DNA from 2 places in the Microbacterium sp. MMO-10 genome. Region 1 is predicted to be linked to the other one. Evidence: predicted binding sites of a transcription regulator. Region 1 holds the regulator's gene; the other holds the start of a gene.
The links. Region 1 encodes HspR, which represses chaperone genes until heat shock. Its sites were predicted from a motif close to AAGTTGAGTCNNNNNGACTCAACTT; they were not measured.
Positions count from the first base shown of each region.

Region 2: the regulator HspR is predicted to act here: its motif matches at 7,114-7,138, upstream of WFJ17_RS11020 (ATP-dependent Clp protease ATP-binding subunit).

Region 1 is NZ_JBBCSV010000001.1:386,036-400,656, reverse strand. Features, by position in the region: gene WFJ17_RS01755 (sulfate adenylyltransferase subunit 1) at 1-1,333, opposite strand, end outside; gene cysD (sulfate adenylyltransferase subunit CysD) at 1,333-2,283, opposite strand; gene WFJ17_RS01745 (phosphoadenylyl-sulfate reductase) at 2,280-3,020, opposite strand; gene WFJ17_RS01740 (nitrite/sulfite reductase) at 3,017-4,753, opposite strand; gene WFJ17_RS01735 (sirohydrochlorin chelatase) at 4,974-5,708, opposite strand; gene WFJ17_RS01730 (serine protein kinase RIO) at 5,777-6,655, opposite strand; gene WFJ17_RS01725 (DUF3817 domain-containing protein) at 6,919-7,383, shown strand; gene WFJ17_RS01720 (hypothetical protein) at 7,400-8,077, opposite strand; gene dnaK (molecular chaperone DnaK) at 8,329-10,185, shown strand; gene WFJ17_RS01710 (nucleotide exchange factor GrpE) at 10,185-10,805, shown strand; gene WFJ17_RS01705 (DnaJ C-terminal domain-containing protein) at 10,817-11,806, shown strand; gene WFJ17_RS01700 (heat shock protein transcriptional repressor HspR) at 11,936-12,418, shown strand; gene WFJ17_RS01695 (ABC transporter substrate-binding protein) at 12,760-14,130, shown strand; gene WFJ17_RS01690 (carbohydrate ABC transporter permease) at 14,214-14,621, shown strand, end outside.
Region 2 is NZ_JBBCSV010000003.1:460,481-475,101, forward strand. Features, by position in the region: gene WFJ17_RS10990 (NAD(P)H-dependent flavin oxidoreductase) at 1-478, shown strand, start outside; gene purU (formyltetrahydrofolate deformylase) at 525-1,376, opposite strand; gene WFJ17_RS11000 (discoidin domain-containing protein) at 1,503-4,124, opposite strand; gene WFJ17_RS11005 (LacI family DNA-binding transcriptional regulator) at 4,463-5,491, opposite strand; gene WFJ17_RS11010 (glutaminase) at 5,602-6,084, shown strand; gene WFJ17_RS11015 (glutamine amidotransferase-related protein) at 6,294-7,034, opposite strand; gene WFJ17_RS11020 (ATP-dependent Clp protease ATP-binding subunit) at 7,153-9,699, shown strand; gene WFJ17_RS11025 (LysR family substrate-binding domain-containing protein) at 9,927-10,703, opposite strand; gene WFJ17_RS11030 (transferase) at 10,858-11,265, shown strand; gene WFJ17_RS11035 (DNA-formamidopyrimidine glycosylase family protein) at 11,534-12,307, opposite strand; gene WFJ17_RS11040 (EI24 domain-containing protein) at 12,300-13,073, opposite strand; gene WFJ17_RS11045 (ATP-dependent helicase) at 13,103-14,621, opposite strand, start outside.

The sequences.
Region 1 (14,621 bases):
GCTCCAGGGGCAGGGGCGACGCGAAGCGGATCCGCACCCGCCCGATCTCGTTCACGGCCAGCTCGGCGGCGTCCTCCAGGGCGAGGGTGTCGAGGTCGCGGCGGGAGAGCACCTCGGCCACGATCGCCTGCACGGTCGCGGTGCCGTGCTTGGCGAGCACCCGCGCCCCCGGCGCGATCGGGCGCGCGTCGAGCTGGAAGATCTCGACCTCGGCCTCCTGGTGACCGCTCGGCACGGTGCCGGCGGTCGCGATGAGCGCACCGCGGGCCGCGTCCACCTCGTCGGCGAGGGTCACCGCGATGGACTGCGCGGTATGCGCGGCCTCGGCCACGCGACCGGCGACGCGGATTCCGGTGACCGTCGTCTCGTGCCCGCCGGGGAACACCTGCACACGGTCGCCCACCCGCACGGATCCGCTCGCCACGCGTCCGGCGAACCCGCGGTAGTCGCGCAGGTCGTCGGCCTCCGCGTCGTCGACGAGGGCGGAGATCCCGCCCTGCGGACGGATCACGGTCTGCACCGGGAGGCGGAAGGCGGCGTCCTCCTCGGCCTGGCGCGCCGGGAGGGTCTCCAGCAGCTCGCGCAGGGTGGGGCCGTCGTACCAGGGCGTGCGCGCGGACGGATCCACGATGTTGTCGCCCTCCAGCGCCGAGACCGGGATCACATGCGTGTCGATGAGACCCAGCTCCGCCGCGACCGCGAGCGCCTGCTCCTCGACGGCGCGGTAGCGCGCCTCGTCGAAGCCGGTGAGGTCGATCTTGTTGACGGCGACGATCACATGCGGCACGCGCAGCAGCGACACCACCGCGAGGTGCCGCCGGGTCTGCTCCACGACGCCCTTGCGCGCGTCGATGAGCACGACCACGGCGTCGGCGGTCGCGGATCCGGTGACCATGTTGCGGGTGTACTGCACGTGCCCGGGGCAGTCGGCGAGGATGAAGCTGCGCGCATCGGTCGCGAAGTACCGGTACGCGACGTCGATCGTGATTCCCTGCTCGCGCTCGGCGCGCAGGCCGTCGGTGAGCAGTGCGAAGTCGAACTCGCCGTGCGCGAAGCCGCGGTCGGCGGAGGTGCGCGCCACCTGCTCGAGCTGATCCGCGAGGATCGCCTTCGCGTCGTGCAGCAGCCGGCCCACGAGGGTGGACTTGCCGTCGTCGACGGATCCGGCCGTGGCGAACCGGAACAGGGTCGTGTCGCCGAGGTCGACGATGGGGTCGTTGAGCGAGGACGGCGAAGCCGACCGAGACGAAACGCGGTTCCCCGCGGGCTGCCGCGTTTCGTCTCGCTGCGCTCGCTCAACGACCCCGGCGGGGGCGGGCTCTATCGTGCTCATCAGAAGTATCCGTTCTTCTTGCGGTCCTCCATGGCGGCCTCGCTGATCCGGTCGTCGGCGCGGGTGGCGCCGCGCTCGGTGAGCGTGGAGCGGGCGACCTCGGAGACCACCTGGTCGACGGTGGACGCGTCGGACTCGACGGCGCCCGTGCAGCTCGCGTCGCCGACCGTGCGGTAGCGGACCGTGCGTCGCTCGACCTGCTCGCCCTCGCGGGGCTGCGCGTGCTCGTTGACCGCCCACCACATCCCGTCGCGGCGGAAGACCTCGCGCTCGTGCGCCAGGTACAGCGGGGGGAGCGGGATCCGCTCGCGGGCGATGTAGCGCCAGACGTCCAGCTCGGTCCAGTTCGAGATCGGGAACGCGCGCACGTGCTTGCCCGGGGTGTGCCGGCCGTTGTACAGGCTCCACAGTTCCGGGCGCTGGTTGCGCGGATCCCACTGCCCGAACTCGTCGCGCAGCGAGATGATGCGCTCCTTGGCGCGCGCCTTGTCCTCGTCGCGGCGGGCGCCGCCGAACACGGCGTCGTGCTTGCCCGCGGCGATCGCGTCGAGCAGCGGCTGGGTCTGCAGCACGTTGCGGGTGCCGTCCGGACGCTCGGCGAGGCGGCCGTCGTCGATGTAGTCCTGCACGCGCGCGACCTCGAGCTTCAGCCCGAGCCGCTCGACGGTCTCGTCGCGGAAGCGGATGACCTCGTCGAAGTTGTGCCCGGTGTCGACGTGCAGCACGGGGAACGGGATCCGGCCCGGCGCGAAGGCGCGGGCGGCGAGGTGCAGCACCAGCACGGAGTCCTTGCCGCCGGAGAACAGCAGCACGGGGCGCTCGAACTCGGCCACGACCTCGCGGATGATGTGGATCGCCTCGGCCTCGAGCAGGTCGAGCCCGGTGAGGGAACCGGCGTCGGGCCCGGCGAGGGTCTCGGCGGGAGCGGGCAGGGTGTCGATGATGCTCATACGTGGAGTCCGCATTCGGTCTTGGCGAGCCCGGCCCAGCGGCCCGAGCGGGGGTCTTCGCCCGCGGCGACGGGCTTGGTGCACGGCGCGCAGCCGATCGAGGGATAGCCGTTCGCGACCAGGGGATTCACGACGACCTCGTGCGCGGTCGCGTAGGCGATGAGGTCGTCGAACGACCAGCTCGCGACGGGGTTGACCTTGATCAGGCCGTTGCGCTCGTCGAACGTGATCAGCGGCGTGTTCGCCCGGGTGGGGGCCTCGTCGCGGCGCACGCCGGTGAACCACACCTCGTAACCGCCGAGGGCCTGGTGCAGCGGGGCGACCTTGCGCATCTCGCAGCACAGCGCCGGATCCCGGGAGAACAGGTCCTTGCCGTACTCCGCATCCTGCTCGCGCACGGTCTGCGCGGGCTTCACGTCGACGATGCGCACGTCGAGCGTGCGGGCGACCTCGTCGCGGGTGAACGTCGTCTCCAGGAAGTGGTAGCCGGTGTCGAGGAACAGCACATCGACGCCCGGGATCGACTCCGCCACCAGGTGCGGCAGGGCGGCGTCGGCCATCGAGCAGGCGACGGCGGCGAGGCGGGGGGAGACGTTCGCGGCGACCCAGGCGACGACCTCCGCGGGGGAGGCCTCGTCGGCGGATCCGCTGCGCAGCTCGGCGGCGCCGCGCTCGGCGAGGGCGCGCAGCTCGTCGAGCGAGCGCCGGGCCGGCCGCACCTCCACGGCGGTGCTCATACCAGCGCCTCCTCGTCGGCGCGGTGCGCCCAGGTGGCGAAGGTCTCGTCGGCGTCGGCGCGATCGGCGAGGTAGCGCCGGATCACGCGCTCCGCGTAGTCGGCGATGCCGTCGGCGGGCACCTTCAGGCCGCGGACCGTGCGGCCCAGGCCCGCCTCCTCGCGGTCGGCGTTCGCGAGCCCGCCGCCGAGGTGCACCTGGTAGCCGGGCACCTGCTCGCCGTCGATGGTGACGAGCTGGCCCTTGAGGCCGATGTCCGCCGTCTGGATCCGGGCGCAGGAGTTCGGGCAGCCGTTCACGTGCAGGGTGATCGGCCGGCCGATCTCGGGCTCGAGCGCGCCCAGGCGCTCCTCGAGCTGCTCGATCGCCTGGGCTGCGTTGACCTTCGTCTCCACGATCGCGAGCTTGCAGAACTCGATCCCGGTGCAGGCGATCGTCGCGCGGCGGAACAGGCTCGGCCGTGCCTCGAGCCCGATCGCGGACAGCCCGGCGATCAGGGACTCGACACGGTCCTCGGCGACGTCCAGCACGAGCACCTTCTGGTACGGCGTGGTGCGGATCCGCGAGGATCCGTGCTCCTCGGCGAGGTCGGCGAGAGCCGTGAGCGCCGTGCCGGAGACCCGGCCGACGGCGGGCGCCGCGCCGACGTAGAACAGGCCGTCCTTCTGACGGTGCACGCCGACGTGGTCGCCGCGTCCCACGGGCTTCGGGGCGGCGGGGCCGTCGGGCAGCGGGGAGTCGAGGTACTCGGTCTCGAGCACCTCGCGGAAGCGCTCGACGCCCCAGTCGGCCAGCAGGAACTTCAGCCGCGCCTTGTTGCGCAGCCGGCGGTAACCGTAGTCGCGGAAGATCCGCGTGACCGCGTGCCAGACCTCCGCGACGCGCTCGGGTGCGACGAACGCGCCGAGGCGCTCGCCGAGGCGCGGCACGGTCGACAGCGCGCCGCCGACCCACAGGTCGTAGCCGATGCCGAGCTCGGGGTGCTCGTACGCGACGAACGCGCAGTCGTTGATCTCGTGCACCACATCCTGACTGGGGTGCCCGGTGATCGCGGTCTTGTACTTGCGGGGCAGGTTCGCGAGAGTCTCGTCGCCGATGAAGCGGTCGACGATCTCGCGGATCTGCGGCGTCGGATCGATGATCTCGTCGGCGGCGATCCCGGCCACGGGGGATCCGAGGATCACCCGGGGGACGTCGCCGCAGGCCTCGGTGGTGCTGAGGTCGACGTCTTCCAGGCGGCGCCAGACCTCGGGGACGTCCTCGATGCGGATCCAGTGCAGCTGGATGTTCTGCCGGTCGGTGAAGTCGGCGGTGTCGCGCGCGAACTCCGTCGAGATGCCGCCGATCACGCGCAGCTGCTCGGTGGTCAGCTGGCCGCCGTCGATGCGGACCCGCAGCATGAAGTACTCGTCCTCGAGCTCCTCCGGGGTCAGCGTCGCGGTGCGGCCGCCGTCGATGCCGGGCTTGCGCTGCGTGTACAGGCCCCACCAGCGGAACCGCCCGTGCAGATCGGTCGGGTCGATCGACGCGAAGCCGCCCTGCGCGTACTCGCCCTCGATCCGCTCGCGCACGTTCAGGCCGTTGTCGGCGAGCTTGAACTCCTCGTTGCCGTTCAGGGGCTCCGTGCCGTCGACGGCCCACTGACCGTGCGGCTTGGTGGGCACGCGGGCGGTGCGGGTGCGAGCGCCGCGGACGGGCGCGGCGGGCACGGCGGTGGTCGGTTCGGGAGACATGCCGACACGCTACGTGCGCACCCGCCGGATCCGCCCGTCTGTGTCATCGCCTCCGACACGGAGCGTCATTGTTCGACATGGTCCAGTTTCCTCCGGGGTGGATGCGGTTCAATGGAGCGCCCGCCGTGCGGATCCGGCCCGTGCATCCGACGGCGATCCCAGTCGTGGCTCCCGGCCGTGGAGCGCGGGTGGACGGCGCCACGACTGCCATCACGCCGTCTCAGGCGCGCGCGGCGAGCTGCGCGACGCCTTCGCGATAGCGGTCGACCACGAGGTCGACGAGCGGCTGCGGGGGCTCGCCGTCGTCCAGCAGGGGTTCGGTCAGCAGGCCGGATCCCGTGATGCGCCCCGCCACGTCGAAGAAGTAGCCGTGCGCGAGGAGGTACGTCGCGACGGGGGAGCCGGGGTGCGCGTCCAGCGCGTCGGCGAGGCGCGGCTCGCGCGCGGCGAGGTACGCGGGCACCACCGCGCTCCCGAGCCGCGCGGCCAGCAGGCGTGCCGACTCCTCCGCGTCGGGAAGGGAGCGCGGATCGCGGGATCCGGCGACCGCCAGCACGACCGGCGCCGCGGGGTCCTCGGCGGCGCCGGCTTCGGCGAGCCGCTGGGCGAGCACCTCCGCGAGGCGCGCATCGGGGCCGAGCGGATCCGTCACCACCGCGTCCGCGCGGGCGGCCACGGCGCGCCCCAGATCGACCCGTACGTGGAAGCCCTGGGACAGCAGCAGCGGCACCACCACGACCGGCCCGTCGACCGCGGCGAGGGCGGTCGGGGCGTCGGGCTGCTGCACGTCGACGAAACCGGAGCGCACCTCGACCCGCGACGGATCCGACGCCGAGTGCGGCCCGCCCGCACCGTTCAGCCGCTCGGAGACGCGCTGCACGAGCAGGGCGATCGCGGCAGCGCCGGCCGCGTCGTCGGTGCCGTGCGAGACGGCGAGCAGAGCGGGGCGGGTCATGGTCGGAGTGTATGCGGATCCGCCCGCCGCGGTCCGCTCGGCGGTTCACACGTCGAAATCTGGCCCCCTCACCCGAACGACTCCGCGACCAGTTCGCCGAACAGGGCCTCGGCGTCGACGTCGAGGCGCTGCCGGGCGAACCAGTCGCACACGTTGACGCAGTCGCGATGCAGCAGGTCCAGGCCCTGCGGGTTCGCCACGGTGTCCACGATCTGCGGCAGGTCGATCACCACCACGCGGCCGTCGTGCACGAGCAGGTTGTACGGCGAGAGGTCGCCGTGGGCCAGCCCGGCACGTGCGAACACGCGCATGAGGTCGCCGACCTGCGCGAACAGCTCGGCGAGCAGGTCGGGGTCGTGCCGCACCTGCGCGAGCCGGGGCGCGCCGACACCGTCGGCGGATCCGATGAACTCCATGAGCACTTCGGTGCCGGTCACCTGCACCGGGTAGGGCACGGGCGCCCCGAGCTCGTGCATCCGGCGCAGCGCCTCGAACTCCGCGAACGACCACTGCGCCGCGGCGACCTCGCGGCCGTGCTCGCTCTTGCGCGCGAGCGCCCTGGCGTCCCGCGAGTTCCGGGTGCGTCGCCCCTCGGTGTAGACGGCGGAGCGGTGGAAGGCGCGGTGATCGGGGCTGCGGTAGCGCTTGGCGGCGAGCAGGGTGCGCTGAGCAGGATCGCCGGGCACCGCCCGTTCGAGCAGGAAGACATCGGCCTCCTTGCCGGTCTTGAGGATGCCGAGCTCGGTGTCGACGGCGCCCGCCGAGGTCACCACCCAGCCTGGGCGCGGCTCCGGCCCGCGCTCGGTGGGCGTCGCGGTCGGCCAGGTGGTCCAGCGCTGCCCGTCGGCCAGGTCGACATCGGCGAAGGAGAGACCGAGATCGTCGTCGTCGGCGGCGGAGAGGAAGAAAGAAGCAGAGGCATCCGGGGATGCGGAGGAAGGGATCACGAGGGGCTCCGGGTCGGGGCCGCTCGCGGAAGCGTCGGGCGGGCGGCCTCAGGGAAGAAGGGGGGCGAAGGGCGCGACAACAGAGACGTTCATCGTCAGCTCCTTCCCTCGGATCCCGGGCGGGTCCCGGCGCCCGCCGAGTCTACGGGCCGGGGTCGCCTCCTGTCGAGGGCGGCCGGAAACCGTCCGAAAGGTGGAGGCCCCGGGCAGGCGGCGCCCTGGGGCCGCTGCATACGCTGGAAGCACCCGACCCGAGGAGAGCCGTGTTCACCACTCCCGCCCGCCTGTTCCGCGTGCTCGCGATCGCCGAGGCCATCACCTGGACCCTGCTGATCGGCGCGCTCGTCGGCCGCGCCACGGGCCTGCCTCCGGTGCTCGTCACGATCGCCGGATCCATCCACGGCTTCGTGTTCCTCTCCTACGCCGCGACCGCGGTGCTGCTGGCGTTCCACCAGCGCTGGGGCGTCGGCGTCGCGGTCGTCGCGATCGCGAGCGCGATCGTCCCCTACGCCACGATCCCCGCCGAGATCTGGCTGCACCGCACGGGACGTCTCGCCGGCGCCTGGCGTCTGGAGCAGACCGACGACCCGCGCGACGCGGCCTGGTACGACCGCACCATGCGCTGGTTCCTGCACCGGCCGTGGGTGCTCGCGCTGCTCATCGTCGCCGCGGTCGCCGCCCTCTTCGCCGTGCTGCTGCTGATCGGCCCTCCCGGAGGGTCGCACTGAGACGCGGAAGCGCCGCTCAGTACACCAGCACCCGGTTCTTCTCCACGATCTCGTCGGCGACCGTCGAGGCGCTTCCGTCCGTGCAGTCCAGGATGAAGTACAGCCCGGATCCGGCCTTCTCGAACACCCTCGCCTGGATGACCCAGGTCGCGGCGTCGTTGTGCCCCTGGACCGCGCGCGAGTCGATCTCGTAGCCGCCGTCGGAGGCGCTCTCGAGTGCGAGGTCGCGCGCGGCCGCGGTCACGTCCGCGACGGTCGCCTCGGTCAGCGCGGCCAGCATGAGATCGCTCGCCTCGCGGTCGTCCTTCGCGCCCGTCGACGAGGAGGTGCCCTGCCAGAACTGAGCGACGCAGATGCCGTCGACCGTGGCGTACGACCAGCCGCCGTTACCGTCATCGGGCTTGTCGACCGTCCAGCGGGAGTCGGCGATCAGTCCGTCCGACCACTCCACGTGGCTGCCCGCGGGCAGGGACGGGTCGTCGAAGCGCAGCGATCGGGTGCTGGAGGAGGTGGGGTCGTCGGCGGAGGGCTCATCGGTCGACGCGGGGGCGGACGTGGCGTCGAGGTTCTTCGCGCCGCCGGCGTACGGGGTGAACGGGAAGCCGCAGGCGCTCAGCGGAAGGGCGGCGGCGAGCAGCAGGCCGACGGCGCCGAGACGGAGCGCGGCTGACGCAGTGCGCGAGTGAGTCGTCATGACGCCGATCTTAGGGATCAGCTGAATGCCGCGTCGATGGGCAGTCCGGTCCGGCGGTTCCCCCCACGGGGATCCCCGCGGGGACGGCGTTCCGAGACCTTCGTAAAAGTTGAGTTGAGTCATATCAAGTTTGTTGACATCCCTTGACGGTCGGCGTATCGTTGAGCCATCGCGACTCAGGTTTCCGGGTTCCTTCTCGGGGGCTGCGGCCGCGCAGACTTTTCCGCACTTCCGACTGAAGGAGAAAACAAATGGCACGTGCTGTCGGTATCGACCTCGGTACGACGAACTCCGTCGTCAGCGTCCTCGAGGGCGGCGAGCCCAAGGTCATCGCCAACGCAGAAGGCTTCCGCACCACCCCGTCGGTGGTCGCCTTCACCAAGGACGGGGAGGTGCTCGTCGGCGAGACCGCGAAGCGCCAGGCCGTCACCAACGTCGACCGCACGATCGCATCGGTCAAGCGCCACATGGGCACCGACTGGTCCTTCGACGTCGACGGCAAGAAGTGGACGCCGCAGGAGATCTCCTCGCGCATCCTCATGAAGCTCAAGCGCGACGCCGAGGCCTACCTGGGCGACACGGTCACCGACGCGGTCATCACCGTCCCGGCGTACTTCAACGACGCCGAGCGTCAGGCCACGAAGGAGGCCGGCGAGATCAGCGGCCTCAACGTGCTGCGCATCATCAACGAGCCCACCGCGGCCGCCCTGGCCTACGGCCTCGACAAGGGCAAGGAGGACGAGCTCATCCTCGTCTTCGACCTGGGTGGCGGCACGTTCGACGTGTCCCTGCTCGAGGTGGGCAAGGACGACGACTTCTCCACGATCCAGGTGCGCGCCACCGCGGGTGACAACCGCCTCGGCGGCGACGACTGGGACCAGCGCCTCGTCGACTACCTGATCAAGCAGTTCAAGGACTCGACCGGCGTCGACGTCTCCGGCGACAAGATCGCGCTGCAGCGCCTCAAGGAGGCCGCGGAGCAGGCGAAGAAGGAGCTCAGCTCCTCGACGTCGACCAGCGTCAACCTGCCGTACCTGTCGCTCACCGAGAACGGCCCCGTGTCGCTTTCCGAGACGATCACCCGCGCCAAGTTCGAGGACCTCACCAAGGACCTCCTCGACCGCACCAAGAAGCCCTTCGAGGACGTCATCCGCGAGGCCGGCATCAAGGTCGGCGACATCGCGCACGTCGTGCTCGTCGGCGGTTCCACCCGTATGCCCGCCGTGGCCGAGCTCGTCAAGCGCGAGACCGGCAAGGAGGCCAACAAGGGCGTGAACCCGGACGAGGTCGTCGCCGTCGGCGCCGCCCTCCAGGCCGGCGTCCTGAAGGGCGAGCGCAAGGACGTCCTGCTCATCGACGTCACCCCGCTGAGCCTCGGCATCGAGACCAAGGGCGGCATGATGACCAAGCTCATCGAGCGCAACACGGCCATCCCGACCAAGCGGAGCGAGACCTTCACCACCGCCGACGACAACCAGCCGTCGGTCGCGATCCAGGTCTTCCAGGGCGAGCGCGAGTTCACCCGCGACAACAAGCCGCTGGGCACCTTCGAGCTGACCGGCATCGCGCCGGCTCCGCGCGGCATCCCGCAGATCGAGGTCACCTTCGACATCGACGCGAACGGCATCGTGCACGTGTCCGCCAAGGACAAGGGCACGGGCAAGGAGCAGTCGATGACCATCACGGGCGGATCCTCGCTCTCGAAGGATGACATCGACCGCATGGTGCGCGAGGCCGAGGAGCACGCCGCCGAGGACAAGAAGCGCCGCGAGTCGGCCGAGGTCCGCAACCAGGCCGAGACGCTGTCCTACTCGATCGAGAAGCTCATCTCGGAGAACGAGGACAAGCTCCCCGAGGACGTGAAGACCGAGGTCAAGGCCGACGTCGACGCGCTCAAGACCGCACTGGCGGGCGAGGACGACGAGGCCGTGAAGACCGCGTTCGAGAAGCTGAACCAGTCGCAGACGAAGCTCGGCGAGGCGATCTACGCGCAGTCCCAGGCCGACGCGGCCTCCGCCCCGCAGGGCGAGCCGGCGGCCGAGGGCGCCGCGTCCGATGAGGACGTCGTGGACGCCGAGGTCGTGGACGACGAGGACGAGAAGAAGTAATGACGGATCCCAAGGACTTCGAAGAGCCCGAAGAGGGCCGTGAGGTCGGCGGCCAGGGGTCGGGCGCGAACGCGTCCGGCCCCGCGGCCGGGGCCGGTGACGCGCAGGACGCCGACGAGCTCACGGTCGACGACATCCTGAACACGGCGCCGAGCGACGACGCGCTCGCCGAGGACGCCGCGGAGGACGCGGCGCTCGCCGACGCCGAGCACACCCTGCTCGTCGACCTCAAGCGCCTCCAGGCCGAGTACGCGAACTACCGCCGCCGCACCGAGGAGCAGCGCGGCGTCGAGATCCAGCGCGCGAAGGGCGAGGCCGCCAAGGGCCTGCTCCCCGTGCTCGACGATCTCGACCGCGCCGCCCAGCACGGCGATCTGCAGGAGGGCACGCCCTTCGCCGCGATCGCCGAGAAGGTCCGTTCGGTCGCCGAGCGTCTCGGCGTGGTCTCCTACGGCGAGAAGGGCGACGAGTTCGACCCGCAGCAGCACGAGGCGATCTTCCAGCAGCCCACCCCGGGCGTCGAGAAGACCGTCGTGCTGGAGGTCGTCGAGGTGGGCTACCGCCTGGGCGACGTCGAGTTGCGTCCTGCCAAGGTCGTCGTCGCCGTTCCTGCTGAGTAGGGGGGTGGTCGATGGCTAGCCAGGACTGGTTCGACAAGGACTTCTACAAGACCCTCGGCGTCTCGAAGGACATCTCCGAGGCGGACCTGAAGAAGACCTACCGCAAGCTCGCACGCAAGTACCACCCCGACTCCAACCCCGGCGACGCCGCGGCGGAGGCGAAGTTCAAGGAGATCAGCGAGGCGTACTCGGTGCTCTCCGACACCGAGCAGCGCGCCGAGTACGACCAGATCCGCGCGATGGGCGCCGGCGGGGCGCGGTTCACCGCGCCCGGCAGCGCCGGCAACGGCGGCTTCGACGACGTGTTCAGCGCGTTCAACCGGGGCCGCGGCAGCCAGACCGCCGACTTCGACGACATCTTCGCGATGTTCAACCAGGGCGGCGGAGGGTCGTTCGGATCCGGTCGGTTCGGACAGCCGTCCGGCGGCTTCCGCGGCTTCGGCGGGCCCCAGAAGGGCGCCGACGTCACGGCCCGCACGACGCTGTCGTTCGCGACCGCGGTGCAGGGCGAGACCGTCACGCTGCAGGGCGAGGACGGCCGTCCGCTCAAGGTGAAGATCCCCGCGGGCGTGAAGGACGGGCAGAAGATCCGTCTGCGCGGTCGCGGGCGGCCTTCGCCCGACGGCGGCGAGAACGGCGACATCGTGGTGCAGGTCTCCGTGAAGCCCCATCCGGTGTTCACCCGTGACGGGCTGAACCTGCGGGTGACCGTGCCGGTGACGTTCACGGAGGCGGCCCTCGGCGCCACCATCGAGGTGCCGACGCTCGGCGGGGATCCGGTCAAGCTCAAGGTCGCGGCGGGAACGCCGTCCGGCCGGGTGCTGCGGGTCAAGGGACGCGGCGTCACCACGTCCAAGGGCTCGGGGGACCTGCTCGCCGAGGTCCAGGTCGCCGTGCCGGCGCATCTGGACGAGGCCGCACGCGAGGCGCTCGAGCGCTTCCGCGCCGCCGAGCCCGCGGAGAACCCGCGCGCCGAGCTTCTGGCGAAGGCGCGGGCGTGATGAGCGCCTCCGCTCGGGCTCTCTCCGTGCCGGGAACGGGCGAACTGACCGAGATCAGGTGGATCCCTGTGGATTCTCCTGATCTCGGTCAGTCGACCTTGTGCCGGCAGAGCCGAAATGCGGTGCGCCATGGGCGATGAGCGCATGAGCGCCGACACCCCGATCTTCGCGATCGCGGTCGCCGCCGAACTGGCCGGCATGCACCCGCAGACCCTCCGCCAGTACGACCGGATCGGACTGGTCGTGCCCGGCCGCACGCGGGGCGGATCCCGCCGCTACTCCCAGCGCGACATCGCCCAGCTGCGCGAGGTCGCCCAGCTGTCCAGCGAGGGCATGAGCCTGCCGGCGATCGCGAAGCTGCTCGACCTCGAGGATGAGGTGCGCACGCTCCGCCGCCGCGTGGTCGAGCTCGAGCATTCCCTGCGCGAAGAGCGCGCCTCCCGCCCCGGCGTGCGGGTCTTCGCCGCCGGTGCGACCGGATCCATCATGGCCGTGCCGTCGGGACGGCGGATCCGTCGGTCGACCGAGGTCGTGCTGTGGCGCCCCTGGGGGAGCCGCACCGAGGCGTCGGACGAGGAACTCGCCGACGACCCGGACGACAGCCGGCGCTGAGGCGCCTCCGGTGCAGGGCCGCGCGCGATCGCGCCGCCCCGATCCGGTGCCGTGCGACCGCTGTGGTCTCGATCCGGGGCATGAAATCGATTTCCTGCCTCATGCGCCCTGAGGCGCTGCGGGCATCGAGACCTGTTTCCCTGTGTGCCGTAGAGCGCCACCACGACACCCGAGTAGGGGGCGCGCCCGGGATCATCCACGAGTGTCTTGTATCTGAAATCGATTTCGCCTACCCTGGGTGCAGCCCGGTCGATGCCGACTCAGCGCGACCGCGGACCCGGACCCCTGTGCCGGACCCAGCACCGAATCGACGAGGAAGTCGTGTTCCCGAGGAGGAACCCATGAAGACGGACACACAGCGCACGCGCCGGGTCGTGATGGCCACGCTCGGCGGCATCACGGCGGTTGGACTGCTCGCGGGCTGCGGCTCGAGCACTCCGGGGCAGGCCGCCGGGGACGGAGGCGACTCCAGCGGCAAGACCACCATCGAGTTCTGGCACCGCACGTTCACCCCGCCCGAGAACGCCTGGTACAAGGACATCGTCAAGAAGTTCAACGCCTCCCAGGACAAGATCGTCGTCAAGGACACCGAGATCCCCGCCGACGCGTGGGACCAGAAGATGAAGGCGGCCCAGGCCGCGGGCAAGGCGCCCGACATCTACACCCACTCCGGCAGCATCCAGGACGCGGTCAACGCCGGTCAGCTGTACGACCTCGGCAAGGTCGTCGACACCTCCAAGCTGGACGAGATCATCGACTCGGCGAAGTCGGTGTCCGAGATCGGCGGCACCTACTACGCCTACCCCCTCCTGCAGGAGGCCCAGACCGTGCTGTTCTGGAACAAGGACATGCTCTCCAAGGCCGGTGTGGACACGGACAAGGGCCCCGCGACCTGGGACGACCTGCTCGCCGACTGCGCCAAGATCCAGCCGACGCTCGCCCAGGGGCAGTACTGCATCTCGCCCGCGTCCGACGCCATCACGTTCGCCTGGTCGACCGTCGGCCAGCAGTACAACTTCGCCGGGCACACGGCGCTCACCGACGACTGGAAGTCCCCGGACATCGACAACGCCGCGTACCGCGACCTGATGTCGAAGTACAAGGAGCTCTGGGACAAGGGATACATGCCCAAGCAGGCGCTCGCCGCCTACGTCGAGGGCAAGGACTTCGGCCAGAAGAAGGTCGCCTTCAAGGTCTCCGGCTCCTGGATGATGTCGGAGATCGGATCCGACTACCCGGACCTGCTCACCAAGACGGGCATCGGCGCCTTCCCGAACGCCTCCAACGCCGACGGCCGCACCGCCACCACGCTCGGCAACTTCAAGTGGGTCATCGACGCGAAGAGCAAGCACGCCGACGCCGCCGGGAAGTTCCTGGAGTGGTCGCTCGCCGGTGATCCGCAGAACCTCGTGCCGTTCTTCGTGAACACCCAGTTCACCAAGGTCCCCGTGCGCAAATCGGTGCAGGAGGCCGTCGCCAAGGACGAGGCCGCCGCGAAGGCGCCGTGGTCGAGCGTGATCACGAACGACATCGCGCCCGACGCGATCCCCGAGCCGACCTACCCGTGGGACGTCTCGCTCGCGGTCGGCACCGCGATGGAGTCGGTCATGAAGGGCGCGGCTTCGCCGGACGACGCCATCAAGACCGCGGACGCCGCGATCCAGAAGGTGATCCAGTCGCAGGATCTGCCGAGCAAGGCTCCGAAGAAGTGAGCGCGGCGCGGTCGGGGACCGCTGTGCGGCCGTCCCCGACCGCGCAGCCCGGCCCCGCACCATCCCCCCGACGGAGAGCACCGATGACCACGCAAGCGATCGACGACCGGCGCGCAGCCAAGCGCAGAGCGGACCGGCACCGGTACCGCGACACGAAGCTCGCCTACCTGCTGCTCGCCCCCGTGGTGATCCTGCTCGGGATCTTCGTCGCCTGGCCGGCGGTGTACGCGGCGTTCCTCTCGTTCCAGGACTGGAGCTTCTACAAGGACCCGCAGTTCGTCGGCGGGAAGAACTACGTCGACGTGCTGACGGATCCGCTGTTCGTCGCGACGATCGGCCGCGGATTCCTGTTCGTCCTGATGACGGTGCCGCCGATGCTCGTGCTGGCGTTCCTGTTCGCGAGCCTCGTCGTGAGCGTCTCCCGGCGGTTCGCGACCGTGCTCAAGGTCAGCATCTACATCCCGACGATCATCTCGTCCGTGATCGCGTCG
Region 2 (14,621 bases), on a different contig from region 1:
GGAGTCGCTCGTCGGGCTGTTCTCCCTGCTGCCCCAGGTCGTCGACGCCGTCGACGTGCCGGTGATCGCGGCCGGGGGGATCGCCGACCGGCGCGGGGTCGCCGCCGCGTTCGCCCTCGGCGCGCAGGGCGTGCAGGTCGGCACCGCCTTCCTCGCCGTCGCGGAGTCGGCCGCGAACGCGGCGCACCGGGCGGCGATCCGCTCGACGTCGGCGGAGGAGACCGTGCTCACCCGGGCGATGAGCGGGCGGCTCGCCCGCGGGGCGCGCAACCGCGCGCTCGCCGAGATCGAGGCGGCCGGATCCATCGCCCCGTTCCCGGCGCAGAACTGGATCACGGGACGCTTCCGAACTCCGGCCGGGGAGCAGGGGAGGGGCGAGCTGCAGTCGCTCTGGATGGGCCAGTCGGCGCCGCTGGCCCGGTACGGCACGGCGGCGGAGGCGTTCGCCGAGCTCGCCGCGGGTGTGCCGAGCGCCTGACCTGCGCCGGGCGGCCGCGCGCAGAGGGCCCTGAGGCGACCGTGCCTCAGAGGATGACGGTCGAGCGGCCGTGCACGATCACCCGGTCGTCGGCGTGCCACTGCACCGCGCGCGCCAGCACCAGACGCTCCACGTCGGCGCCGCGGCTCTGCAGCTCGGCGGCGGACTCCGCGTGCGTGACGCGCGTGACGTCCTGCTCGATGATCGGGCCCTCGTCGAGGTCGGCCGTGGCGTAGTGCGCCGTGGCGCCGATGAGCTTCACGCCGCGCTCCTTGGCCCGGGCGTACGGGTTCGCGCCGATGAACGCCGGCAGGAAGGAGTGGTGGATGTTGATCACCGGAGCGCCGAGGGAACCGATGAACTCGTCGGTGAGGATCTGCATGTAGCGCGCGAGCACGACCAGATCCACGTTGCCCTGCAGCAGCTCGAGCTGGCGCCGCTCCATCTCCGCCTTGTCGCCCGAGGGGATGTGCACGAACGGCACGCCGAACGAGCGCACCGATTCCGCGAGATCCGGATGGTTCGAGACGACCATGGTGATGTCGATGTCGAGCTGTCCGCGCTGGGTGCGCCAGAGCAGCTCCATCAGGCAGTGGTCGTACTTGGAGACGAAGATCGCCACCCGCTTGCGCTTGGACGCGTCGTGCAGTGACCAGTCCATGCCGAAGCGCTCGGCCACGGCGCCCAGGTCGGCTTCGAGGGCCGGACGGGCGGCGGCGAGCCCGTCGCGGTGGATCACGGTGCGCTGGAAGAAGCGCCCGCCCTCGGCGTCGGTCGAGTGCTGATCGAGGGAGATGATGTTCACCTCGTGCGCGGCGAGGACGCCCGCGACGGCGGCGACGATGCCGGGCTGATCGGCGCACGCGATGAGCAGTCGTGCGGTGTCGGGCTGCGCCATGACGGGTCTCCTTGCAAGGGGGTGTGCGTCGATTCTGCCGTGCGGACGGACCCGAGGCGAATCGCCGGGCGGACGCGACGGCGGGGACCCGGGCACGAGGCCCGGATCCCCGCCGAGACTGATCCGTCAGGAGCGCGTGGTGCGGGCGCGTCGCCGGATCAGGGCGAGCGCGGCGCCGGCGAGGATCAGCAGTCCGGCCGCGATCGCCGGGACGACCGCGAGCGCGCCGCCCGTGCTGGCGAGGGATCCTGCTGCCGTTCCGGTGCCGTGCGACCCGCTGTCGGATCCGGTCGAGCCCGGGCCGGCCGACGGCGTCGGCGTGGGCGTCGGCGTGGGCGTGGTGCCGGGGTCGGGCGTCGAGTCGTCGAACACCGAAAGCGCGATGACCTGGTTCGAGGCCGCGCCGAACGGGGCCGACGACGCGGCCGCAGCCCGTGCCGTGGGGCTCGTCGCGTCCCAGGTGCGGCCCGGTGTCGTCGCCGCGGCCGTGTCGTCCAGGCCCAGCACGAGTCCGGAGTAGCGGTTCACGAGCCGGATCGATCCGGTGGCCTCACCGCTGGCGGGGTCGGTGTTCGGGACGACGAACCACTGCTGCCCGACACCGGCCGATGCCTGATCGGTGAGCGTGAGACCCGCGCCCCAGGCGCGCCCGGCGGTCGTGGACGCGTCGACGCCCAGCAGCGCGCCGCCCTGGGTCGCGACGGTGTACGCGCCGTCCCCCGTCGCCGCGAACGTCCACGCGCCGTGCCCGCGGTCCACGGTGTCCGCGGACGTCAGCGCCGTGCCGTCGCCGGAGACCGCGAGCTTGCGCCCGTCGGCGTTGGCGATCGTGTAGGCCTTCGTCGTGTCGACGGCGGCGGCCGGCGAGACCGAGGGCCCCGCGTCGATCGTGATGTTCGCGAGCTGCGCAGAGGCGTCGCCCATGCAGCCGAACGAGCAGTACGAGCGGAACGACTTGCCCACGATCGCCGAGCTCGTCTTGTTGGCCGGGTCGACGAACCAGCGGTACCAGGAGGCCGTCGTGTACGCGGATCCGCTGTCGCCCAGGCGGAACCACTTCTGCGTCGCGAGGTTCTTCGTGGCGTAGAACTCCTGCGGCGCGTTGCCCGACTGGTCGGGATTCTGCGGCTGGCCGATGTACAGCCCGAGGTACGCGTCGTAGGTGACGTCCATCACGAACAGCGGCGACGTCGCGGGCATCTGCCCCTTCTTGATCTGCTGCTGCGCGGTGCCGGGGGTGTTCGGGTCGTACTCCTCGTCGGTGGGGGTGTAACCCGTCTCGCTGTCGTCGGCGACGGGGACCATGTTGCTCTCCTTGCCGGAGATGCCGGGCTGGGTCCAGGTGCCGTCGTACCACTTCTGCCAGGTGCCGGTCGCCATCTTCCCGGAGATCGGGGCGCGGGCGACGTGCTCGTAGAACGCGACCCAGCCGCCGGTCTTGTTCACGATGCGGGAGCCGTAGAACGCGTAGAAGTAGCCGGAGGCGTAGTCGACGTAGAGGCGGGGATCGCCGTCGCCGTAGGAGTAGGTCTGCTGCGGGAACGCCGTGGTGTCGCCGCGGGTGGTGCTGTACGGCGAGGTGATCGCGTGGCCGGGGATCGTCCAGGTCCTGCCCTGATCGGTCGAGACCGCGTAGTCGATGGCGTCGTAGTGCAGCCCGTCGCCGAAGGGCTGGGGGGTGAACTCGTTGTGCACGAGGCCGTACCAGTCGCCCGAGTCGGGGTCGACCCACATCTGCGTGATGTCGCAGTAGTTCGGCTGGGTGTAGCTGGATCCGGCGGGCGCCTTGGTCGAGTCCACGCCGGTGGGGCTCGCGTTGCAGAAGTCGGTGGTGTCGGGGTTGGTGCCGGCGGCGTTGAGCGCGTCGTCGGGCTTCGCGGTGTCGAAGTCCGTTCCGGTGTACCAGTTCCACTGCCGGATGTCGCCGTTGCTGCCGTCCGGCTCGTTGTAGTAGTTCGCGTGCGACTCGCCGAAGTGGAACGTGCCGTCCTTGTCGATGAACGGGCTCGCGGGGGTGTCGTCCGGATACTGCCAGGTGCTGTCGTCGACCGAGTCGGTGGTCACGGTCGCGGCGGCGGGCTTGGGCGTCGGTGTCGGCGTGGGAGTGGGGGTGGGCGTGGTGATCGGGTCGGTCGTGTAGACGACGATCTCCGAGGCCGAGGCGTTGTTCGACCCGTTCACCGCATCCAGGACCTTGAACTCGACGTAGCGCGCCGACACGGGCTGGGCGAACGCCACGTACTGGATCTGCGTGCCGCTGGTGGGCTGCGAGAAGGTCGCGGTGCCGGCGAGCGACCATCCGCTGTTCTTGCCGTCCTTCGCGACGTCGGCGTCGTTCGTGGTCAGCACCTGCACGTTCTTGACCGGGCCGTTGCCCTGCACCTTGACGGAGTAGCCGAGCCCGGTGAGCGCGTGCTGCGCGCCGATGTCGAACGTGAGGTAGTGCGGCATCGGGTCCGGCGTGCCGCCGTTGTAGTCCGTGGCCCACTGGGTCGAGTAGTCGCCGTCGAACGCCCCCTTCGCGGTGCCGTCGAGCGAGGGCGGGGCGGGGTAGGGCGCCGATTCGGAGTCGACGTCGAGGAGGGTGTACCCCGTGTCGGGGATCGCGGCGCCGGCGGGTGGGGCGGGGTCGGCGTGCGCCGGGGAGAGGGAGCCGAGGCCCAGCGCGGTCGCGGCGATCGCGAGGGCGACGCCGCCGGCGACGGCACCGCCTGACCGGCGCGGGAGGGACAGGATCTGTGGAGGCATCGGTCTTCCTTGCTGCATCGTCGAGGCGGGGAGAACAGGGGACACGGTACGCCCAAGTTATCGCTAACATCAAGTCCTTTCCGCTTAATCAGCGGATCTGATCCGTGCGACAGATATCGCAAACATGTGGATGAGGGATGTCAGGACGCCGGGTCCTCGCGGGGAGTGCTGGCGACGGGACCCCGGGCGCTCCAGCGCCCTGGCCGGACGCGACGCAGGCGGGGAGCTCCGCGAGGCGGGGCTCAGCGGCGCGGCGCGGCGGTCAGCGGCGCGGGGCGGCGGTCGACGGCGCGGGGCGACGGGCGGACGGTGCGGGGCTCAGTCGCGTGGGGCGACGGTCAACGGCGCGGGGCGGCGGTCGAGCGGCGCACCACGAGCTGCGGCGTGATCGACTCCGCCGGGGGCACCGCTCCCGGGTGGGCGATCGCGTGCAGCAGATGCTCGACGGCGATGCGCCCCACGTCGCCGAAGGGCTGGGCGACGGTCGTGAGCGCGGGGGAGCAGAACTCCGCGAGCGGGATGTCGTCCACCCCGACGATCGACACGTCGTCCGGGATCCGGCGGCCGAGCTCGGCGAACGCCCGCGCGAGGCCGAACGCCATCTCGTCGCTCGCCACGAACACCGCGGTGACCTCCGGGATGCGCGCCAGGATCTGCCCGGAACGGTGCCCAGAGGCGGGGGACCAGTCCCCGAGGATCTCGGGCGGGGCCTCCCGGCCGGCGTCTGCGAGGGCCTCCCGCCAGCCCTGGGTGCGGCTGGATGCATCGAGCCACTGCTGCGGCCCCGCGACGTGCCAGACGGTCTCGTGGCCGAGATCCAGCAGATGGCGGGTCGCGATCCGGCCGACTTCGCGCTGGTCGACCGCGACCACCTGGGTCGATGCGGTGCGCGACCCGTCGATGGTGATCGTCGGAACCGCGCGGGTGAGCTCGTCGATCGCCCGAGACGTCGCGATCAGGGGGAGCGCGAGCACGATCCCCTCGACGCCCTGGTCGGCGAGGCGCGACATCGCCAGCTCGATCTCGCCGGCATCGAGCGACGGCGTCGTGACCGAGTTCACGATGTACCCCGCCTCGGACGCGGTCGTCTCGATGCCGACCGTGACCGCGGTGCGCGAGTAGAAGCCGGTCCGCAGCGAGACGACGCCGATCGCCCTGCTCCGCCCGGAAGACAGCGCGCGGGCGGCGTTGTTGCGCCGATAGCCGAGCTGGTCCACGGCCGCGAGCACCTTGGCGCGGGTCTCGGGCTGCACGCTCGGATTGCCGCTCAGAGTGCGCGACACGGTCTGCGCCGACACCCCGGCCAGGCGCGCGACGTCGGCCATCCCGGGGGCGCGGCGGGGATCCGGCGTCGCTGGGGTCGTCATGAGATCCGATCGTGGGGCGGAGGCGCGGGCGTCGTCCCGGCACACGTGCATGATAGCGATCACTCGGACGGTCCCGGGGTGCCGGCCATCGGCGGGCTTAGCCTGGTGGGGTGACCTCACCTGACTCCGGCTCCGGGCTCGGCGCGCTGCTCGGACGGGCGCGTGCTGCGCTCGCCGAGGCGCCGCGGGAAGCCCTCGGACGCGAGAGGACGTCGCGCTGGCGGGCGCCGCGGATCGTCCGCGCCGGAGCCGCCTGGCACGTCGGCGTGCTGCTCCTCGGCGACGATGCGGTGTTCGCGACGGCGGAGGTGCTGCGCGCCGCCGCCCCGGTGCGCCGGGGGTACGCGGCGGAATCGGCCCGGGCCCGGGCGGAGCGCCGCGCGGAGGCCTCCCGCGGCGGATTCCGCGACGGCGAGACCGTGCACGTGGGCTGGACGGCGATCGATCTGGACGCGGTCGAAGCCGGGGGATCCTCCGGTCCGCTCGCCCTGCGGGACGGCGTGCCGTCGGTGCGCTGGTCGGCCGCCGGAGGCTACATGCCGCTGGAGGCATATCTGGACGAGCGGATCGCCCTGCTGCGCGACGGCGCCTGACGCGGACCCCGCCGCGTTCTCGCGAGACCGCATCTCCGCGTCGAGACTGCGCGAATCAACTGCGGTCTCGCCACGGGGATTCGGTCTCGTCGCCCCGTTGCCGTCTCGTGGTCCGTCGGCGCGGCCGGTCGGACCCCCGGTGGCACCGCCCATCGGGCCGGACTGTGGGGGCGGCCGGGGGGGATCGCTCGGGCGGCGCGGATAGCGCGTCAGTGGCCTCGGCGGCGGTTCAGGGCGCGGGCGCCGAAGCGGTGCAGGATCCGGGCGGGCTCGGTGACGACGGATTCGAGCACCGCCTCCTGGACGGTGTGGAACGCCTCGGGGTCGAAATAGCCCGTGGTGCGGTAGAACACCATCCGGTCGGCGAAGTCCCGCGGCGAGGGCTCGGGGTGGAACTGCGTCGCGTACAGATCGGCGCCCACGCGGTACGCCTGCACCGGGCAGGTGTCGTTGCCGGCGAGCAGCACGGCGCCGGGCGGCGGGGTGACGGAGCCCTCCTTGTGCGCGGTGAAGGCGTGGAACACGGGGCCGGCCGGCCCGAACAGCGGATCGGTCGCACCCTCGGGCGTCGTGCGGATCTCCGCTGCGGCGGCCTCCTCCGGGGTGCCGTTGCCGACGGTCCCGCCGAGCAGCCGCGTCACCACGCCGATCCCGAAGCAGGTGAAGAATGCCGTCGTCGTCCCCTCGATCGCGCGCTCGGCGATCCGCTCGAGATCCGCCTCCACGCGCTGCTGCGTCGCCGACTTGCGGGCATCGGTGACGTTGAACGGGGATCCGCCGATCACGAAACCCGCGTAGCGGTCGAAGACGTCGTCGGGCAGGGCCGTCGTGGTGAGGTCGACGCGATCCAGTGCCTCGGCGTCGACGCCAAGGGCGACGCGGAAGGAGGCGCGCTCCGCCGTGGCCGCATCCAGCTCAGGGCGCACGCCGACGTACAGAAGCGAGGCCATCCCTGGATTCTAAGGGAGGGGGACGGGGCGTCGAAGTCCGGATGCAATGGTCGGGAATAGGATCCGCCACCGTGCGTTGAAGTTGACAGCACAACGCTCAAGTTTGAGAGGAAGCGAAATGCCCAACGACTTCACCGACGCGGGTTCGGGTTCGTTCGACGACTTCCTCGCCCGCTACCTGGCGGGCGAGCAGGCTCGTGAGACGCGCTCGATCGACCTCAGCCGGTTCCTCACCGTCCGCACCCAGCGCATCCTGCAGCGCGCCGGCCGATTCGCCCTCGGGCGCGGCCAGACCGAGCTCGACGCGCTGCACGTGCTGCGCACCGTCGTCGAGGACGACGCCGTGGCCGAGGCGATCCGCAACATCGGCGTGACCGCGCAGACGATCGTCGACGCCGTCGAGGCGCGACTGCCCGCGCCGGCCGGCGCCTCCGACGTGGACGCGGCGACCATCACCCCCAGTGCCAGCCGGGCGCTCTTCCACGCCTACCAGGTGGCGCGCTCGTCCGGCGCGACCTACATCGAGCCGGAGCACGTCTTCTTCGCCCTCGTGCTCGGACAGGACGCCCCCGCCGGGCAGATCCTGGCGCGCGCCGGGGTCACGGCGGAGGCGCTCACCCAGGGGATGCGCGAGACCGTCACCGCGGGAGCGGCCCCGGAGGCCGACGCCGCGGCGGACGCCTCCGAGACGCCGATGCTCGACCGCTTCGGCCTGGACCTCACGGCACGAGCCCGTGCCGGCGAGCTGGATCCCGTGATCGGGCGCGCCGCCGAGATCGAGCAGACCATCGAGATCCTCAGCCGCCGCACCAAGAACAACCCGGTGCTGATCGGCGAGGCGGGCGTCGGCAAGACCGCGATCGTCGAGGGGCTGGCGCGCGCGATCGTCGACGACGCCGTGCCGGCGCAGCTCAAGGACCGCCGCGTCGTGTCGCTCGACCTGCCCGCGATGCTCGCCGGCACCCGCTACCGGGGCGACTTCGAAGAGCGTCTCACCCAGACCATGGACGAGATCGCCGCGCACAAGGGCGAGATCATCGTCTTCATCGACGAGGTGCACACGGTCGTGGGCGCGGGCGGATCGGGGGAGGGCGGCGGCATGGACGCCGGCAACATCCTCAAGCCGCGCCTCGCCCGGGGCGACCTGCACCTGGTCGGCGCGACGACCCTCGCCGAGTACCGGCGCATCGAGAAGGATCCGGCTCTCGAGCGCCGCTTTCAGCCGGTGAAAGTCGCCGAGCCTTCGATCGAGGACGCCGTGCGGATCCTGGAGGGCCTCAAGCCCGCCTACGAGCAGCACCACGCCGTGACCTACACCGACGACGCGATCCGCGCCGCGGTCGAGCTCGGAGTCCGCTACCTGCCCGACCGCGTGCTGCCGGACAAGGCCATCGACCTGATCGACCAGGCCGGAGCGCGACTGCGACTGCGGCTCGGCCTCGTCACCGACGTCGCCGCGCTGTTCGCCGAGCTCGCCGACCTGGAGGCGCGCAAGAACGCGGCCGTCGGTGCCGAGCACTACGAGGAGGCCTCGCGCATCCGCGACGAGATCGCCGCGGTGCAGGCGCGGATCGACGACGCCGGTGCACCGGTGGCCGACGCCGCGGACGCGGTCGTCGACGAGGCGGAGATCGCCGCGGTGATCGCACGCGCGACGGGGATCCCGGTGAGCCGGGTCTCGGAGAGCGAGCGCGAGCGGCTGGGCGACCTCGAGGCCGACCTGCACGCCCGCGTGATCGGGCAGGACGACGCGGTCACCGCCGTGGCGCGGGCCGTGCGCCGCAGCCGCACCGGCATGGGCGATGCCCGCCGGCCGGTCGGATCCTTCCTGTTCCTGGGCCCCACCGGCGTCGGCAAGACCGAGCTGGCCAAGGCGCTCGCCGATCGCCTCTTCGACGACGAGACCGCCGTGATCCGCTTCGACATGAGCGAGTTCGGCGAGCGGCACACCGTGTCGCGGCTCGTCGGTGCCCCTCCGGGATACGTCGGCTACGACGAGGCGGGACAGCTCACCGAGCGCGTGCGGCGCAACCCGTACTCGATCGTGCTGTTCGACGAGATCGAGAAGGCGCACCCCGACGTGTTCAACCTGCTGCTGCAGGTGCTCGACGACGGCCGTCTCACCGACGGTCAGGGACGCACGGTCGACTTCCGCAACACGGTGATCGTGATGACGTCGAACATCGGCTCGGAGTTCCTGGCTTCGCGCTCCGGCGCGCTCGGGTTCGTCGCATCGCAGGACGCGTCCGCCAACGGGTTCGCCTCGCAGGACGACCTGCGGGCCAGGGTCATGGGCAAGCTGCGCGAAGCCATGCGACCGGAGTTCCTGAACCGCATCGACGAGATCGTGCTGTTCTCCAAGCTCGGACGCGAAGAGCTGGGGCGCATCGTCCGGCTGCTGCTGGAGGCGACCGCCCGCCGCCTCGGCGGCCGCGAGGTGGTGCTCGACGTCACCGACGCCGCGGTGGCCTGGCTCGGCGAGCACGGCTACGAGCCGGAGTACGGGGCGCGACCGCTGCGTCGCCTGATCCAGCGCGAGGTCGACGACCGCATCGCGGACCTGTTCGTCTCGGGCGAGCTGAGCGACGGCGGACGCGTGCAGGTGGACGCGGCCGGCGGCGATCTCCGGGTGACGTCCGAGACCGGGCTCGCGCGGGCGGCCTGATCCGCGTGACGAGGGCGCATAACGGCCGGGCTCCCGCGGATCCCGGCCGTTGTGCAGGGAGCACCCGCATTATGCAGGGAGGACACGACGGCGGGCGGGTAGCCTGCCCGGAAGACCGCGGAACGACGGGTCGCCGATGGCGAACCACGGCTGCCGGCCCTGCACAATGCGCGGGCTCCCTGCACAATGGCGCGGCGGACGGGCGGAGGCCGAGGTCCGAGCGGGCGTCAGCGGGAGGAGTTCGCCGTCCGCCCGCGCACGACCCCGACGAACGCCTCGATGTCGGGAGTCGTCGCCCCCTTCGGCCAGGCGAGCAGCACCGGCGAGACGGGCGCGCCGCGCAGGATCCGGAAGTCCACGTCCTTGCGGTGGTGCAGCCGGGCCAGCGACATCGGGGCGACGAGGATCCCGACGCCGGCGGCGATGGTCTCGACCGCGTCCTGGATCGTCTCGAGCGGGGGGATCCGGGACGGGGACGTCGGGAGATCCAGATCCCCCAGCACGTCCTCGTGCGTGGTGAGCAGCGTCTCGCCCTCCAGGTCGGCGGGCGCGAGCTCGTCGGCGGCGAGCAGGTGCGATTCCGAGGAGGCGATCACGACCGGCAACTCCTCGTACAGCGGGATCGCGTGCATGTCCTCGTCGTCGAAGGGGGCGCGCACGAGGGCGAGGTCGACGATCCCGTCGGTGAGGGCCGCCCGCTGCGTCGGGAACGCGATCGGCACGAGCTCGAGCGCGACGTGCGGCATCCGGTCGTTCCAGGTGTCGATCCACCGTCCGGGCGTCGCCCCGGGCACGGCGCCGAGGCGCAGCGTGCGCGGTTCCTCGGGGGTCGGGGCGGGCGCGTCGAAGACGACCTTCTCGGCCTTCTTCGCCGGCCGCTGCGGGGCGCCCTTCGCGGTGCCGTTGCCGGCCTTCGCGGCGTTCCGGCCGCCGGCGGTACTGCGGGCGCCGCCCTTGGCGGAGCGCACCGCGGGTTTGCGTCCGGAAGCGCCTCGCCTGCTCATGCGTTCAGCGTACCGGCGACCGCGTCGCGCCGCCGCTGCGGGGCACGTCGGGGAATCGCGGCGCGACACGCGCGAAATGCGTGCACGGGAATAGATCCGGCACGCACGAGGTTGCAGATGTATCCGGGGAAAGTCCCGGGCACGGGAGGTTTTCGTGGGTAAGAACTACGTCGACATCGAGGACGGCCGTGGAGGCACGCTGCGCTACCGCAAGCACGCCAACGGCCGTGGTCTGATCGCGCACGGTGCCAAGGTGCACCCGCAGGCGATCGTGGAGGCCGGCGCCTATGTCGAACCGGGTGCGAAGGTCGGGGCCGGTGCGCACGTCGCACGCGGCGCCTGGATCGAGCCCGAGGCGATCGTGGGCGTCAACGCCCGGATCGAGGCCCACGCCCACATCGGGCAGGGGGCCGTGATCGGAGACGGCGCCACGATCGGCGTGCGCACCGAGGTCGGCACCGGCGCGCACATCGCGCGCGGTGCGAAGATCGGCGACGACGAGACGGTCGCCGCCGGCATGAATCTGAACACCGACCGCAAGGGCCTCTGGCTCGCGGCCTGATCATCACGGTCGGCCGCCGGGTCGGCCGCTGCGGACCTGTACGCGAAGACGCGCATCCCCGAGGGGTGCGCGTCTTCGCGTAGCGGCCTGTGACGATCAGCACACGCTGCGACGATCAGCACACGCAGTGACGATCAGCACACGGATCCAGCCGGATCCTGTGCCGATCGTGACACTGCGTGCCGATCGTGACACTGCGTGCCGATCGTGACGGCACCGGCCCGAGCAGCAGCACCAGCGCCAGCAGCAGCACCAGGCCGGTGCGCGGTCAGCGCTGGCAGTTCGGGCACCAGAACGTGCGGCGCTCCTCCGTCGGATCGGCGCCCAGCTCGCCCGTGCGGATCGGCGTGCCGCAGCGCCGGCAGGGGCGGCGGGCGCGTCCGTACACCCACGTGGTGCGCCCGGGCAGCGCGACGCCCGTGAAGGTGCGGTCGGGGCGGTCGCGGTTGGCGCGGATCGTGCGCGCTCCCAGATCGAGCAGCGCTGCGGCGTCCACCTCCGTCGCGGGTCGCGTGGGCAGGACGCCCCGCAGGAACAGCAGCTCGGCGGCGTACTCGTTGCCGAACCCCGCGACGTTGCGCTGATCCAGCAGGGCGACGTGGACCGGCCTCGGATCCGCCCCCAGACGGCGCGCGGCCTCGGCCGGATCCCAGTCGTCGGCCAGCGGGTCGGGTCCCAGGTGCCCGACGAGCTCCTCCTCGCGGGCGGTGGGGACGAGCGCGAGCATCGACACCTCGAACCCCACGGCCTCGACATCCGCCGTGCCGACGATCGCCCGCGCCGTGTGCGCCGGCGCCCGCCAGTGCTCGCCGGGCCGGTACAGGTGCCAGGCGCCGTCCATGCGCAGGTGCGAGCGGAGCGTCCGGTCGCCGATGCGCATGAGGATGTGCTTGCCGCGGGGCACCACGGCGTGCACCACCGATCCGGTGAGATCGGCGTCGGCGAGCTGCGGCACCCGCAGGTCGAACCGCGTGATCGTGCCGCCCCGCAGCGCGTGGTCGAGGCGCGCAGCCGCGCGGTAGACGGTGTCGCCCTCAGGCACCCTGCGCCGCCTCGATCGCGTCGGGATCCGCGGCCGCGGCGCGGTCGGTGAGCGCTCGGGCGAGCATGGTGGATCCGGCGACGGCCGCGGGCATCGTGACGACGGCGCCCAGCGGGACCATGAAGCAGAGCTGCGTGGCGACGCCGAAGCCGAGTACCCGCGCCCTGCCCGTCGCGAGGAGGCGTGCGCGATCGCCACGACTCAGGCCGCGGGCGTCGAAGGCGCGCGCGGTGAGCTCCCGGGCGAGCAGGCGCCCGGACAGCAGCACGCCGACGACCGTGGCGAGCACCCCGCCCACGACCGGGACGAACCCGAGGGCCAGGGTCAGCAGGGCGATCAGGACGCCGAGCACGACGAGGCGCAGCCCTTCGCCGACGGTCGACCAGAAACCCGTCTCGCCGGTCGGCTCGGCACCGCCGAGGCTGCGCTCCACCGCGCGCCAGATGCGCTGGTAGAACGGGTCGCCGATCGTCAGCGTGAGGGCGGTGAAGAGGAGCCCTGACAGCACGGCGCCGGCGACGAACAGCACGACGCCGAGGGCGATGCGCAGCGCATCCCGCCAGCCGGCGATCCATCCGTCGGCGAACGGCGTCAGCCAGGCGGTGATCGGGCCGAGCGAGAAGCCGAGGGGGATGAGCAGGGCCGCGAGCAGGAGGGCGCTGATCGCCGCAGGGATGAGTCCGAGGGCGAGCAGTCGCGGCCGGGTGCGCCAGAGGGCGAATCCGCGCAGCAGGGTTCCGACGCCGGCGGCGAACTCGTGGATCATGCCCCCAGGGTAGGCGCGACCGGGCGCGGTCACAGCGCCTTGCGCAGGGTGACACCGCGCGGGGTGGCGACGAAGCCGGCCTCCTGCAGCAGCCGGCTGAGCCGTGCGCCGGTCCCCGGTCCGTCGGCCCCGCGCTCGTACAGCCCGACGCCGTTCGCCTTCTCGACCGTGAGGGTCTCCAGCCGTCTGGCACGGGCGGTCGCCGCGAGGTCGGCCGCCGCCGCGCGCAGGTCGTCCTCGTCGTCGGTGAAGACGAGGACCGTCTTCCCGCCGCGCTCGAGGTAGAGCACCAGGGCTCCGTCGACGAGGACCACGAGAGCCCCGGCCTTGCGTCCGGGACGGTGCGAGACGTCGTCCAGCCGCGGCCAGCCCAGGGCGGCGCCGTAGGGGCTCGCCGGATCCGTGGCCGCGAGCGTCCGCGCGGTGCGCGGCGGGGGATCGGCGAGGCCCGCGAAGGTGCGCAGCCGGTCGATCGTGGCGGAGGCGGCGAACTGCGCCGCGCCGAGCTTCTCGATCACGTAGCCGCGGCGGCAGTGCCCCGCCTCCTCGAACCCTGCGAGCACACGGTAGGCCTGCGCGAACCCTCCGGGCATCCCCTCCGCCTGCACCGACCCGCGGGTGACCACGCCGTAGCGGTCCAGCAGGAGTCCCGCCGAGACCGTGGCCCGCCGAGCCGGATCCGTCTCCGCCTCCGGCAGCAGCGACCAGCGTCCGCCCACCGACAGCGGACGCGGGGCGGCGGAAGGGCGGGCCAGCGACATCCCGCGGAACGTGCGCGTGCGCGGGGCGCGGCGGGCAACCTTGTGCGCCTGGCTGCCACCGCTCACCAGCGAGCGGATCGGCGCGAAGGTGTCGTTCGTGACGTGGCCCGCCCACGCGAGGTTCCACAGCGCCTCCACGACGGAGGCCTCGTTCTCGGCCCCCGTGGACTCCCGCAGCTGTGCGGCGAAGTAGGCCCCGCCGGAGGAGAGCGCGGCCAGCAGCTGCGCCTCGAGGGATCCGGGCTCCGGCGTCTCCTCGGGGAACGGCACGGTGAAGGGGGCGAGGTCGGCGGGGTGCAGCGACACCCAGCCGTCGCGGCCGGGCAGGGCGCCGTGGCCCGCCCAGACGACCTCGCCGGCGCTGGTCAGCTCGTCGAGCATCGCCGGCGCGTAGTCGCGCACGCGCTGCGGCAGGATCAGCGACTCCCAGGCGCTCGCCGGGATCGGCATGCCCGCGAGCTGCTCGATCACCGTCGCCACCCCGTCGATGCCCTCGAGCGGACGGGCCACGTGCTGCCACTCGGGCAGGAACCGCGCGAACGCGGTCGGCGGCACGGGCTCGACGCTGCCGCGGATCGCGGCGAGGGAGCGCATCCGCAGCCGGCGCAGCACCTCGGTGTCGCACCATTCGGTCTCGTCGGGGCCGGCGGATTCCTGCGGGCCGGAGGATCCGGGCGGATCGGAGTCCCGGCCTGCGGCGGAAGGGTCGGGCAGGAAGTACCCGCTCGTGACGCGCCCGTCGGCCTCGAGGCGCTGCAGCGTCTGGCGCACGATCGCGGTGCCGAGG